Regions from separate parts of the Rosenbergiella sp. YN46 genome, predicted to be linked through region 1. Evidence: predicted binding sites of a transcription regulator. Region 1 holds the regulator's gene; each other region holds the start of a gene.

Region 1 (4,237 bases):
AGATCGTTGAAGGCTGGAACGATCCGCGCATGCCGACCATTTCTGGCCTGCGCCGTCGTGGCTATACCGCAGCGGCTATCCGTGAATTCTGTAAGCGTATCGGCGTTACCAAACAGGACAACACCGTTGAAATGGCGTCGCTGGAAGCCTGTATTCGCGAAGATCTCAACGAGAACGCGCCGCGTGCGATGGCGGTTATCGATCCGGTTAAGTTGATCATTACTAACTATCCGCAGGGGCAGAGCGAGATGGTTACTATGCCGAATCACCCGAATCGTCCGGAAATGGGCAGCCGTGAGGTGCCTTTCAGCGGCGAAATCTGGATCGATCGCGCCGACTTCCGCGAAGAAGCGAACAAGCAGTATAAGCGCCTGGTGCTGGGCAAAGAGGTGCGTTTGCGCAACGCCTATGTGATTAAAGCCGAAGAGGTGGAAAAAGACGCCGATGGAAATATCACCGCGATCCGCTGCAGCTACGATGCCGATACGCTGAGTAAAGATCCGGCCGATGGGCGCAAGGTAAAAGGGGTGATTCACTGGGTCAGCGCCGCCCATGCGCTGCCTATCGAAATTCGCCTCTACGATCGCCTGTTCAGCGTGGCGAACCCGGGCGCGGCGGAAGACTTCCTTTCCACCATTAATCCCGAGTCGCTGGTGGTGAAGCAGGGTTATGGCGAACAGAGCCTGAAAGCGGCGCAGCCGGAAAAGGCTTACCAGTTCGAGCGTGAAGGGTACTTCTGTCTTGACGGACTGACCAGCAGCGCCGACAAACCGGTGTTTAATCGCACTGTTGGTCTGCGCGATACCTGGGCGAAGACTGGCGGCTAAGCGCGATATCGTCGGTACAAACAAAAAACCCCACGATGGTGGGGTTTTTTATGGCAATAAAAAACCGGAGAGCGCTCTCCGGTTTTTTTGACGCTGGCCCGGACGTGATTACTTCTTGCTGACCTCATGGGCGTCATCGCTTTCCCGACAGTCGCCTTCGGCGCAGTGGCCATACAGATAGAGGCTGTGGTTGGTCAGGCGGATATTATGCCGGGTGGCAATTTCACGCTGCCGTGTTTCAATAGAATCATCGCTGAATTCAATCACTTTGCCGCAGTCCAGACAAATAAGATGATCGTGATGATGCTGCTGCGTCAGTTCAAAAACGGATTTTCCGCCTTCAAAGTTGTGACGGGTGACGATACCTGCGTCGTCGAACTGGTTCAGCACGCGGTAAACCGTGGCCAGACCAATTTCTTCCCCCATATCGATCAGTCGTTTGTACAAGTCTTCCGCACTGACATGATGGTTTTCAGGCTCCTGTAACACTTCCAGGATCTTTAACCGGGGAAGCGTGACTTTCAGGCCGGCCTTCTTTAATGCGGTATTGTTGTCAGTCATGCGGAATATGTCCTGTTGCTTAATGACTTAGCTCCTCTGGAGCACTGCATAGAATTCATAAAAAAAGATGAATGCGTCTCATTATAGAGCCGTGAAGGGTAAATGAAAACCGCGTTCAACCTGCAAAAATGTGAATAAAAAAGTGGGAAAATTTATGCCAGATGCGGCATCTGAGCCCATTTTACCGGACATATTGTACTACTTAGTGGGGCAAAGTTAAAAAATTGTATCAATTATTACTATCGGTTATATCTATTAATGCGGCGCAGATCGCGCCGCAGCAGGCTATTATCAGGCGTTGATAATTTCATCAAGATGCAGCTCTTCGGAGATCTGCTTAACCCATTTTTCAACGCGCTCGTTGGTCAGTTCCGGCTGACGATCTTCGTCGATAGCCAGGCCCAGGAAATGGTCGTCATCGGCCAGCCCCTTGGACGCTTCGAAGTGGTAGCTTTCGGTCGGCCAGTGGCCCACAATGGTGGCGCCGTTCGGTTCGATAATGTCGCGAATGGTGCCCAACGCGTCGCAGAAGTATTCCGCATAGTCTTCCTGATCGCCGCAACCAAACAGCGCAACCAGCTTACCGTTGAAGTCGACTTCTTCCAGCGTGGGGAAGAAGTCGTCCCAGTCGCACTGCGCTTCACCATAGTACCAGGTCGGGATTCCAAGCAGCAGAATATCGAAGCCTTCCAGGTCTTCTTTGCTGCTTTTAGCAATATCATGCACCTCAGCAACTTCTTTACCGAGCTGTTTCTGAATCATTTTCGCGATATTTTCGGTGTTGCCGGTGTCGCTGCCGAAAAAAATGCCTACGATTGCCATGAGTAAAGTAACCTCTTGAATCTAAAAAAGTATGGTGGCTGCGTAATGCCCACGGATAGGGCAATCATAGCAGAAGCCCTTCGAGTGCGGAAACCGCTATTCGTCGCAGGGTGCACAGTATGCAACATGCCGGGCGGCGTAAGGGCGGTCTTAGCCCCGGAGCTGGGCGAGCTGGCTCAGCAGAATCTCTTCGATAAGCTCGCTGCGGCTGATGTTGCGCGCATGGGCGAGCTCATTGAGCGCATCCACGGCTTCGCCGTTAAGCTTCAGCTCAACGCGTTTCAGGCCGCGGACTTTATCGCGTTTAAGCTGGTTGCGCTTGTTGATGCGCAGCTGCTCGTCACGCGACAGCGGATTGGTTTTGGGTCGACCCGGTCGACGCTCGTTTGCAAAAAGATCGAGCGTCGTGCGGTCCGTTTGTTCTTTTGCCATGATTTGCTGCTGCTGACAGGGAAAAGGCTACGGGAGCGGATTTTTACAGCGCGCCATCATACATCAGTGCTCAGCGGGGCGCCAACGCCCGGAGCGCATCTGGCGACCGGACGATGGGTTTTTAATCAGAAGCAAGGAAGCGATGGATGGCCCGCAGCACTGGCTGGGGCTTTTCGGCGTGAACCCAGTGGCCGGCGCCGGCAATGACGTGTGCGCGCGCCTGGGGGAACTGGGCGGCGATCTCCGGCTGATATGCGGCCTGAATATAGGGTGAATCGCCGCCGCGGATAAACAGGGCAGGATGCGGCCAGGGAGGTGTGGGCTCCCAGCCGGTGATATTGTCGTACTGATCCCAGAGCACCGGGACATTAAAACGCCATTCGCCGTTCGCGAATGATTTCAGTAGAAACTGGATGACGCCTTCTTCTTCTATATGCTCGCGCATTATCGCAGCGGCGTCGTGGCGGCTGGTGGCGCCCTGTGCGGTGACGGCGCGTACGGCGGCGAAGATGGCGTCGTGGCGGCGTACCGGATAGGCCACCGGCGCAATATCGAGAAGTACCAGTTGATCGATACGTTCAGGAGCCAGCGCGCTCAGCGCCATCGACACTTTGCCGCCCATGGAATGGCCGATAAGCGTGACTTTATCGAACTGGCAGTCGTCCAGGGTATCCAGAACGTCCTGAGCCATCGCCGGATAGGTCATGATCTCGCTGCGAGGGGAGAGACCGTGGTTACGCAGATCGAGCTGCAGTACGGTGCGTTCCTCCATTAGAGAGCGACCCAGCACGCCCAGATTATCCAGGCTGCCGAACAGGCCGTGAATCAGAACGATGGGCGTCGCGGAGCCCGGAGATTGCGCAGTTTGCAGGCGGGTGTTGAGTTTCATAGCAAAGTTCTTTTTTTGAGTTCGTCTGGTTAGGGTATCATGGAAGGCATTCTGCCGTGCGGCGGCAATTTCCGGTTAATTCCGACTTTTGCCGCTATCCTGGCTTGACGCTATCCGCTGTTGAGATTTGTCTCTATAATCCCAACGACTTGTATTCAGAAAGATATTGCACTGGATTAAGATGAAAACGATTGAAGTTGATGACGAGCTGTATCGCTATATTGCCAGCCACACCCTGCACATTGGCGAAAGCGCGTCCGACATTTTGCGGCGCATGTTGAAAGTTTCCGCCGCCCTGCCTGCACAGAGCTCTTCAGCAAAACCCCAGGCGCCTGTGGCCCACGTTAGTTCGGAGCCGAAACCGATGGTGAAAGGCGCCCGCGAACGAGTGCGTGCGGTGCGTGAACTGCTGCTCTCTGATGAATACGCCGAGCAGAAGAAGGCCGTTAATCGTTTTATGCTGGTGCTCTCCACGCTCTACTCTCTGGATGCCGCGGCTTTTGTTGAAGCGACGGAATCCCTGCACGGCCGCACCCGCGTTTACTTCGCGACCGATGAGCGCACCCTGCTTAAGAGCGGTAACCAGACCAAACCGAAAGCGGTTCCCGGCACGCCGTACTGGGTGATTACCAATACCAATACAGGCCGCAAATGCAGCATGATCGAACACATCATGCAGAGTATGCAGTTCCCTGCAACTCTTACC
Region 2 (4,237 bases), on a different contig from region 1:
CAGTTTGGTCTTCGGCGCATCGACTGCGAACTTCTCGACGACGATCAGACGATCCTGACGTACCAGTTCGGACAGGATGCTTTTCAGCGCGCCGCGGTACATCTTTTTGTTAACTTTTTGACTGTGGTCCTGCGGACGTGCAGCGAAGGTTACGCCACCAGAACGCCAGATCGGGCTCTTGATGGAACCGGAACGTGCACGACCAGTACCTTTCTGGCGCCACGGTTTTTTACCGGAGCCAGTCACTTCAGCACGGGTTTTCTGAGCACGGGTACCCTGACGAGCACCTGCAGCGTATGCAACTACAACCTGGTGTACCAGCGCTTCGTTGAAATCACGACCGAAGGTAGTTTCGGAAACAGTCAGCGCGCTCTGCGCGTCTTTCAGTACTAATTCCATTGCTATCTCCTCACGCCTTCACAGCCGGTTTAACGATCAGGTCGCAGCCGGTTGCACCCGGAACAGCACCCTTAACCAGCAGCAGGTTGCGCTCAGCGTCAACGCGTACTACGTCCAGGCTCTGAACGGTTACACGCTCATTACCCAGCTGACCTGCCATTTTCTTGCCTTTGAATACTTTGCCCGGAGTCTGGTTCTGACCGATAGAACCCGGAACGCGGTGAGACAAGGAGTTACCGTGAGTCGCGTCCTGGGTACGGAAGTTCCAGCGCTTAACGGTACCTGCGAAACCTTTACCTTTAGAGGTGCCAGTTACGTCAACTTTTTTAACGTCAGCAAACAGCTCAACGCTAATATCCTGACCTACGGTGAACTCTTCGCCTTCAGCCAGGCGGAATTCCCACAGACCACGGCCAGCTTCAACGCCAGCTTTAGCGAAGTGACCCGCTTCCGGCTTGGTTACACGGTTAGCTTTTTTAGCACCGGTGGTAACCTGGATTGCGCGGTAGCCATCGTTAGCCAGATCTTTAACCTGAGTAACGCGGTTTGCTTCTACTTCGATAACGGTTACGGGGATAGAAACGCCTTCTTCAGTGAAGATGCGGGTCATGCCCACTTTTTTACCGACTAAACCAATCATTGTTTCAACCTCTCAATCGCTCAATGACCCTGATTAACCCAGGCTGATCTGCACGTCTACACCGGCAGCCAGATCCAGACGCATCAGAGCATCAACGGTTTTCTCGGTTGGCTCAACGATGTCAACCAGACGCTTGTGAGTGCGGATTTCGTACTGATCGCGCGCGTCTTTATTAACGTGCGGAGAAATCAGAACGGTGAAGCGCTCTTTGCGGGTCGGCAGCGGGATCGGACCACGAACCTGCGCACCAGTGCGCTTGGCAGTCTCGACGATTTCCGCGGTTGATTGATCGATCAGGCGATGATCAAACGCTTTCAGGCGGATACGGATTCTTTGGTTCTGCATGAGACCAGAGCTCCAATTATTTTATAGACGAAAAGAATTACTCCTCGCACCCATTACGATTGATGGGGGAGTGTAATCGTTCTTGCGTAGCCCCCCGATTGGGAGCATTGTCGGTAATCTAAAAAAGAGAAGATTACCACAGGGTTCCGTCGAACCCGCCGTCAATAATGACAAGCCCGCGCATTATACGTGAATATCGCGCCGAAGCAAGTGCTGTTTAGAAAAGCGTCACTACCGACGACAACCGGCGCAGGAGACCACCTCCCCACCGGCCACTGAGAGCGAAAAGGCGTTATTCCTCTTCCTTGATTTGAGACTGAATGTAGTTCTGCAGGCCAATCTTATCGATAAGCCCCAGCTCCGTTTCCAGCCAGTCGATGTGATGCTCTTCTTCTTCAAGAATCTTAATCATCATATCCCGGCTGACATAATCATGAATACTGTCAGCATAGGCGATGGCTTCACGCAGATCCTTGGCACCTTCCATTTCCAGTTGCAGATCGGAACGCAACATCTCTTCCACATCTTCGCCGATGCGCAACTTACCGAGATCCTGGAGATTGGGGATGCCTTCAAGAAAAAGAATACGCTCAATGTACTTATCGGCGTGCTTCATCTCATCGATAGACTCGTGGTATTCAACGTCGTTCAGACGCATTAACCCCCAGTCCTTAAACATTCTGGCATGAAGAAAATACTGATTGATTGCGACAAGCTCATTTCCCAATAATTTATTGAGATAATTTATTATCTTAACGTCACCTTTCATTTTTAACCCTCCGCATCCACTACAAAAAAGCGTAGAAGGGCTTCAGGGTAAGTCAAATTATCCCCGATAAACTTGAGGTTGCCGACAATTCAGGCAGCACGCAGTGATAAATAGCGAACTCAGGCGATCTCTTGAAATTCCGGCATCTGGATCATCTCTTCCTGCATGATCTCACGGGCCGCTCTTACGCATTTGCCACACTGGTTACCAACAGGAATAAACTTGCGTAACTGCTGAAAAGACTGAGGATGGAACTGGCGCACGGCTTGGCGGATTTTTTTATCACTGACGCCATTACATAAGCAAACGTACATAACAACTCCCGTTCAAAAACTGCGCAAAGTGTAAATGAGAATAGTTATGATTACAATAGCGCATCGCGGGGAGAAAATCATATCAGCGTTGCAGTTCGCTGGCACCAGACAGAAAAAAAGCGCCCGAAGGCGCTTTTTTATTCAGCTTAAAGAGAATTAAGCTTTAACTTCAGCAACAACGCCCGCGCCAACGGTACGGCCGCCTTCACGGATTGCGAAGCGCAGACCTTTGTCCATTGCGATCGGGTGGATCAGCTCAACATCCATCTTGATGTTGTCGCCAGGCATTACCATCTCTACGCCTTCCGGCAGAGTGATGGAGCCCGTCACGTCAGTGGTACGGAAGTAGAACTGCGGACGGTAGCCTTTGAAGAACGGAGTATGACGGCCGCCTTCATCTTTGGACAGAACGTAAACTTCTGCTTCGAACCTGGTGTGCGGGTTGATGGAGCCCGGCTTAGCCAGTACCTGACCACGCTGAACTTCGTCACGCTTGGTACCACGCAGCAGGATACCGCAGTTCTCACCGGCACGGCCTTCGTCCAGCAGTTTGCGGAACATTTCAACGCCAGTACAGGTGGTCTTCGCAGTCTCTTTGATACCCACGATTTCCACTTCGTCGCCCACTTTGATGATACCGGTTTCTACACGACCGGTAACAACGGTACCACGACCAGAGATGGAGAATACGTCTTCGATCGGCAGCAGGAACGGCTTGTCGGTGTCACGCTCCGGCTCCGGAATGTAGGAGTCCAGCGCTTCAGCCAGTTCAATAACCTTCGCTTCCCACTCTGCGTCGCCTTCCAGCGCTTTCAGCGCGGAGCCGCGGATAACCGGGCAGTCGTCACCCGGGAAGTCGTACTGAGACAGCAGCTCACGAACTTCCATCTCAACCAGTTCCAGCAGCTCTTCGTCATCAACCATGTCACACTTGTTCATGAACACGATGATGCACGGTACGCCTACCTGGCGGCCCAGCAGGATGTGCTCGCGGGTCTGCGGCATCGGGCCGTCAGTCGCAGCAACAACCAGGATAGCGCCGTCCATCTGTGCAGCACCGGTGATCATGTTTTTCACGTAGTCGGCGTGCCCGGGGCAGTCAACGTGTGCGTAGTGACGGGTCGGGGTGTCATATTCAACGTGAGAGGTGTTGATGGTGATACCACGAGCCTTCTCTTCCGGCGCGTTATCGATCTGGTCGAATGCGCGAGCAGCACCGCCGTAGGTTTTAGCCAGTACGGTGGTGATGGCAGCGGTCAGAGTGGTTTTACCATGGTCAACGTGGCCGATAGTACCAACGTTGACGTGGGGTTTTGTACGTTCAAATTTTTCTTTAGCCACGACTATATTCCTTACTTTCTGTGCTCTCCCCTGTGGAAAGGAGAGCACGGGATCATTGTTTTAACCCAGCGGCTTATTTACCACGGGCTTCGATAACGGCCTGAGCAACGTTGCTCGGCGCTTCCGCATACTTCAGGAACTCCATGGAGTAAGAAGCACGGCCCTGGGTCTGGGAACGCAGGTCGGTTGCGTAACCAAACATTTCGGACAGCGGAACCTGCGCACGAACGGTCTTACCGGTCGGGGTATCATCCATACCTTCGATGATGCCGCGACGACGGTTCAGGTCACCGATAACGTCACCCATGTTCTCTTCCGGGGTCTCAACTTCAACCTTCATGATCGGCTCAAGCAGAACCGGCTTCGCCTTCTTAAAGCCCTCTTTAAAGGCGATAGAAGCGGCCAGTTTAAACGCCAGCTCGGAGGAGT
Region 3 (4,237 bases), on a different contig from region 1:
GGAACTGGAGCCTACATAGCGAACGCCCGCGCCCATCGTCAGCCCGCTCAGCGCTGTTTCATGGAAGGTGTAATCCATCCACAGCGAAGCCATATTACGCGGCACTTCAACCGGGCGCTGGTGATTATACAGCGTGTCTTCCGTATATTCGGCGTCGGTATAGCTGTAGGCCGCCGTCATATTGATATTGGCCGTCAGCGCCGCTTTCGCTTCCAGTTCGAAGCCGCGTGAACGAATCTCGCCGCCCATGGTGCTATAGAGTTCATTGCGCGGATCCACCGTCAGGTTTTTATCTTTGGTTATCTGGAACACCGAAGCGGTCACACTAACCGGCTTATCTTTAGGAATATATTTCACCCCGGCTTCATACTGCTTGCCGCGTGACGGATCGAACGCTTTTCCATCCAGTGAGCGTCCAGAGTTGGGCTCAAACGACTCGCTGTAGCTGAAGTACGGGGAAACGCCGTTATCAAACAGATAGTTCAGGCCGCCGCGCCAGGTGAAGGCTTCATCACGGTTGATATTGTTAGAGGCGCTGGCATAGCTGGTTTCACGGGTATGCACGCTGGATTTGGCGAAATCATAGCGTCCGCCCAGGGTCAGCACCCACTTATCCCATTCCGCCTGGTCCTGTACATACAGACCTGTCTGCTCAAGACGGTTAACCACCTGATATTTATCCGCATACGGATAAATATTGGACGGCGTTACGCCGCGGCTACCGAGGTCGAGCGGATCGGCATCGCCGTACTGGGCGTCTACGTCGTTACGACTGCGCAGATAGTCCACCCCGGTCAGCAGCGTGTGGGCCACCGGGCCAGTATGGAATTTACTTTCCAGTTGGGTATCGACGCCGAAATCCGTCAGATCTTCATCTGAACGCACATAGCTGCGCTTCAGCATATTGCCCTGCCCCGTCATCCCAAAACCATAGACTGAACGATACAGGGTATGTACCCGGGAGTAGCGCAGATTCTGACGCACGGTAAAGGTGTCGTTAAAGGCATGCGCGAAGCTGTAGCCCACCATCTGCTGGCGGCGCTGCATTTTGTTGTCCGGATCGCCTTCGTTATAGTCGGTCGGCAGCTTGTGCGAGTGGCCGTTAGCATCCACGTATGGCACCAGGGTACCGGTGCGCGGCAGCCAGCCATAGTAGCCCGCGTGTGGATCGCTCTGGAAGTTGCTCAGGAAAGTGAAGTCGGTTTTATCGTCCGGCCGCCAGCTAAAGGAGGGGGCGATAGCATAGCGGTTAGATTTGACCCGATCCTGCTGGGCGTCCTGGCTGAAGGCCAGACCGGTTAAGCGGTACGAGAAAACGCCGTCGTCGTCCAGGGCGTCGCTAAAGTCAAAGCCGGTCTGCCACAGATTACGCGACCCCGCCTTAAACTGAATCTCGCGCAGCGGTTCAGTGGTCGGACGCTTGCTGACCATCGATACCACCCCGCCCGGGTTGCTGTTGCCGTACAGTACCGATACCGGCCCGCGAATCAGCTCCGCACGCTCCAGGAAGTAAGGGTCCATCGACACTTCAGAATAGTTATTGCCCTGTAAACGCAGGCCATCCAGATACTGGTTAGTGTTCACCGTTGAAGGCGAAGTAAATCCGCGAATCGAAACGACGTCGTAGGTACTGGAACTGCCGCGGGTGGCAAATACGCCGGGCGTATAGCTTAACGCCTCTTTCACGGTCTGCGGCTGGCGCATGTCCATCTCTTCACGGGTCACGACGGAGATAGACTGCGGTACTTTCTCGATAGGCGTATCGGTTTTCGTCCCGACGGCGCTCTGTTTGGCGGCAATGGTCAGTGCCGGCCCCCAGGCGCTCTCCTGAGGCACGTTCGCCGCGTCGGCGGAAACGGTAATGGTATCTTCGGGTTTAGCCTCATCGGCGGCGAATGCCGGCGCGGTAAAGCCGCCCAATGCCGCAGCTATCAGCACGGCCAGTCGACAAACAGGGGGAGTGGCTGTCTGTTCGGTGAAACAACGCGTCATGGTAAATTCTCTTAGTGAGAGTAGCCAGGTTGAACGAAAACGAGAATTATTATTATGACTGCGGATGATATGCGAAAGATTGCGCGTATATCAAGCACCGCTCCGCCCGGAGCCCCCTGTAAGCTCGGGAAATAACCAGGCAAAGCGCGCGGTCATTTCATTCTGTGCGAAATGTTGCATTGATGTTCTACGCAACGTTAGAGAAATGGTGGCCGTGTTAGCAAAAAAAATCCCCCGCTAAAGCGGGGGATTTTGCATAGCGTCGTATCGCTCGGTTAGTCGCCGCCGAACATATCTTTAATCCAGCCGGCAACGCCGTCGCTCTTTTTCTCTTGCGGCTGTTGCTGCTGTTGCTGCTGCGGCGCACTCTCAGCGTTATTGAACGGGTTGCGGGCGTCCATCTCCTGCTGACTCTGCTGGCAAAGCGCGTCCGGATTGGTCGTCCAGACCGGAAGCTGACGATAACCGCCTGAACACTGGAAGTTGCCCATATCGTCCACGCCCATCTCCACGATATCTTCCGGCGGGGTCAGGGTCAGCGGAATCGGCGACTGATCGCTGAGATAGCGCTGATAGATAGACATCGCTCCGCTGGCGCCATACAGATGCGTCGGCTGGTTGTTGTCGCGGCCCACCCAGGTAATTACCACCTCTTTACCGTCGATACCGGCAAACCAGGTATCGACCTGATTATTGGTGGTGCCGGTTTTACCCGCCAGGTTAAGACCCGGGAACTTCGCCCCCAGCGCCCGGCCGGTGCCGCGCTTCATCACCTGCTGCATGGTGTAGAGCGTCAGATAAGCGCCCTGAGCCGGAACCGCACGCTCCGCCTGAGGATAGCTCTGGTAGAGCACAGTGCCGTCTTCAGCAATTACCGAACGCAGCACCGACAGTTCGGCCCGGTTGCCGCCGCTGGCGATAGTCTGAAACGCCTGCGCGACTTCAACCGGCGTCAGGTTCAGCGCGCCCAGCAGCATCGCCGGTACCGGATGCAGCTGATCTTTCGGTACGCCCAGTTTAGCCCAGGTATCCGTTACCGCAGGCAGTCCCAGCGACAGACCCAGGTTCACCGTCGGGACGTTCATTGAACGGGTCAGCGCATCAACCAGCATCACCTGACCGCTAAAGCGGCGATTATCGTTCTGCGGCGACCAGGTCTTGCCACCCGGCTGCGGCAGCGAGATAGGCGCATCGGCTATCCAGGTATTGAGCCGGTACTTGTTCGGCTGGCTCAGGGCCGTCAGATAGGTCGCCGGTTTCGCCAGCGAGCCGATAGAACGGCGTGCCTGCATGGCGCGGTTGTAACCGGCAAAGTTGGGATCGGCGCCGCCGACCATAGCGCGAACTTCGCCGCTAAAGCGGTCAACCACCACCATCGCCGTTTCCAGATCCTTCAGCTTACGCTGTTTTTTCAACGCCGGAATACCGTCGGTTACCGCTTTTTCCGCGGCATCCTGCGACACCGAATCGAAGGTGGTGAAGATCTTCACGCCGGAAAGATCTTTCACCTTATCGCCCAGTTTTTCATGCAGCTGCTGGCGCACCATCTGCATAAAGGCAGGCTGCGGCGAAATCACGCCGCCACGTGGCTGAACGCCAAGCGGGCGGGCGCTGAGCATGTCATACAGTTCCTGGTCGATAATCTTCTGCTGTTGCAGAAGTCTCAGCACCAGATTACGGCGCTCCAGCGCCAGCTTCGGATTACGCCACGGGTTATACAGCGAAGCCCCTTTCACCATCCCCACCAGCAGCGCCTGCTGATCGAGACTCAGCTCCTCGACCGGACGCCCGAAGTAATAGAGGCTCGCCAGCGGGAAGCCGCGGATCTGATCGTTGCCGCTCTGGCCGAGATACACTTCGTTCAGATACAGTTCAAGAATACGATCCTTGCTGTAACGGGCATCCATAATCAGCGCCATATAGGCTTCATTGGCCTTACGCCACAGGGTACGCTGGTTGGTCAGAAACAGGTTCTTCACCAGCTGCTGGGTCAGGGTGCTGCCCCCCTGTACCGCTTTACCCGCGGTAATATTGGCGATAAAAGCGCGACCAATGGAGTAAAGGCTGATGCCGTCATGCTCGTAGAAATGGCGGTCTTCGGTGGCCACCAGAGTATCGACCAGCAGCTCCGGGAAGCCGCTGCGCGGCACGAACAGACGCTGCTCGCCGTTAGGCGAAGAGAGCATGGTAATCAGGCGCGGATCGAGGCGGAAGAAGCCAAAGTCGCGACCGGTTTCCATATTCT

Evidence for each region. Region 1 encodes Fur, which represses iron uptake genes when iron is present. Its sites were predicted from a motif close to ATAATAATGAGAACNACTATCAA; they were not measured.
Region 2: a site for Fur is predicted at 2,502-2,524, ahead of bfd (bacterioferritin-associated ferredoxin). Genes of this name have one in related genera too.
Region 3: a site for Fur is predicted at 2,026-2,048, ahead of fhuA (ferrichrome porin FhuA). Genes of this name have one in related genera too.

Annotation. Positions count from the first base shown of each region.
Region 1 covers NZ_JAZHEE010000006.1:43,524-47,760, reverse strand. Annotated here, with positions in the region: gene glnS (glutamine--tRNA ligase) at 1-827, shown strand, start outside; gene fur (ferric iron uptake transcriptional regulator) at 936-1,388, opposite strand; gene fldA (flavodoxin FldA) at 1,680-2,210, opposite strand; gene ybfE (LexA regulated protein) at 2,361-2,642, opposite strand; gene ybfF (esterase) at 2,764-3,531, opposite strand; gene seqA (replication initiation negative regulator SeqA) at 3,713-4,237, shown strand, end outside.
Region 2 covers NZ_JAZHEE010000036.1:11,604-15,840, reverse strand. Annotated here, with positions in the region: gene rplD (50S ribosomal protein L4) at 1-399, opposite strand, end outside; gene rplC (50S ribosomal protein L3) at 410-1,039, opposite strand; gene rpsJ (30S ribosomal protein S10) at 1,073-1,384, opposite strand; gene bfr (bacterioferritin) at 1,677-2,153, opposite strand; gene bfd (bacterioferritin-associated ferredoxin) at 2,273-2,467, opposite strand; gene tuf (elongation factor Tu) at 2,624-3,808, opposite strand; gene fusA (elongation factor G) at 3,882-4,237, opposite strand, start outside.
Region 3 covers NZ_JAZHEE010000017.1:58,240-62,476, forward strand. Annotated here, with positions in the region: gene fhuA (ferrichrome porin FhuA) at 1-1,992, opposite strand, end outside; gene mrcB (bifunctional glycosyl transferase/transpeptidase) at 2,268-4,237, opposite strand, start outside.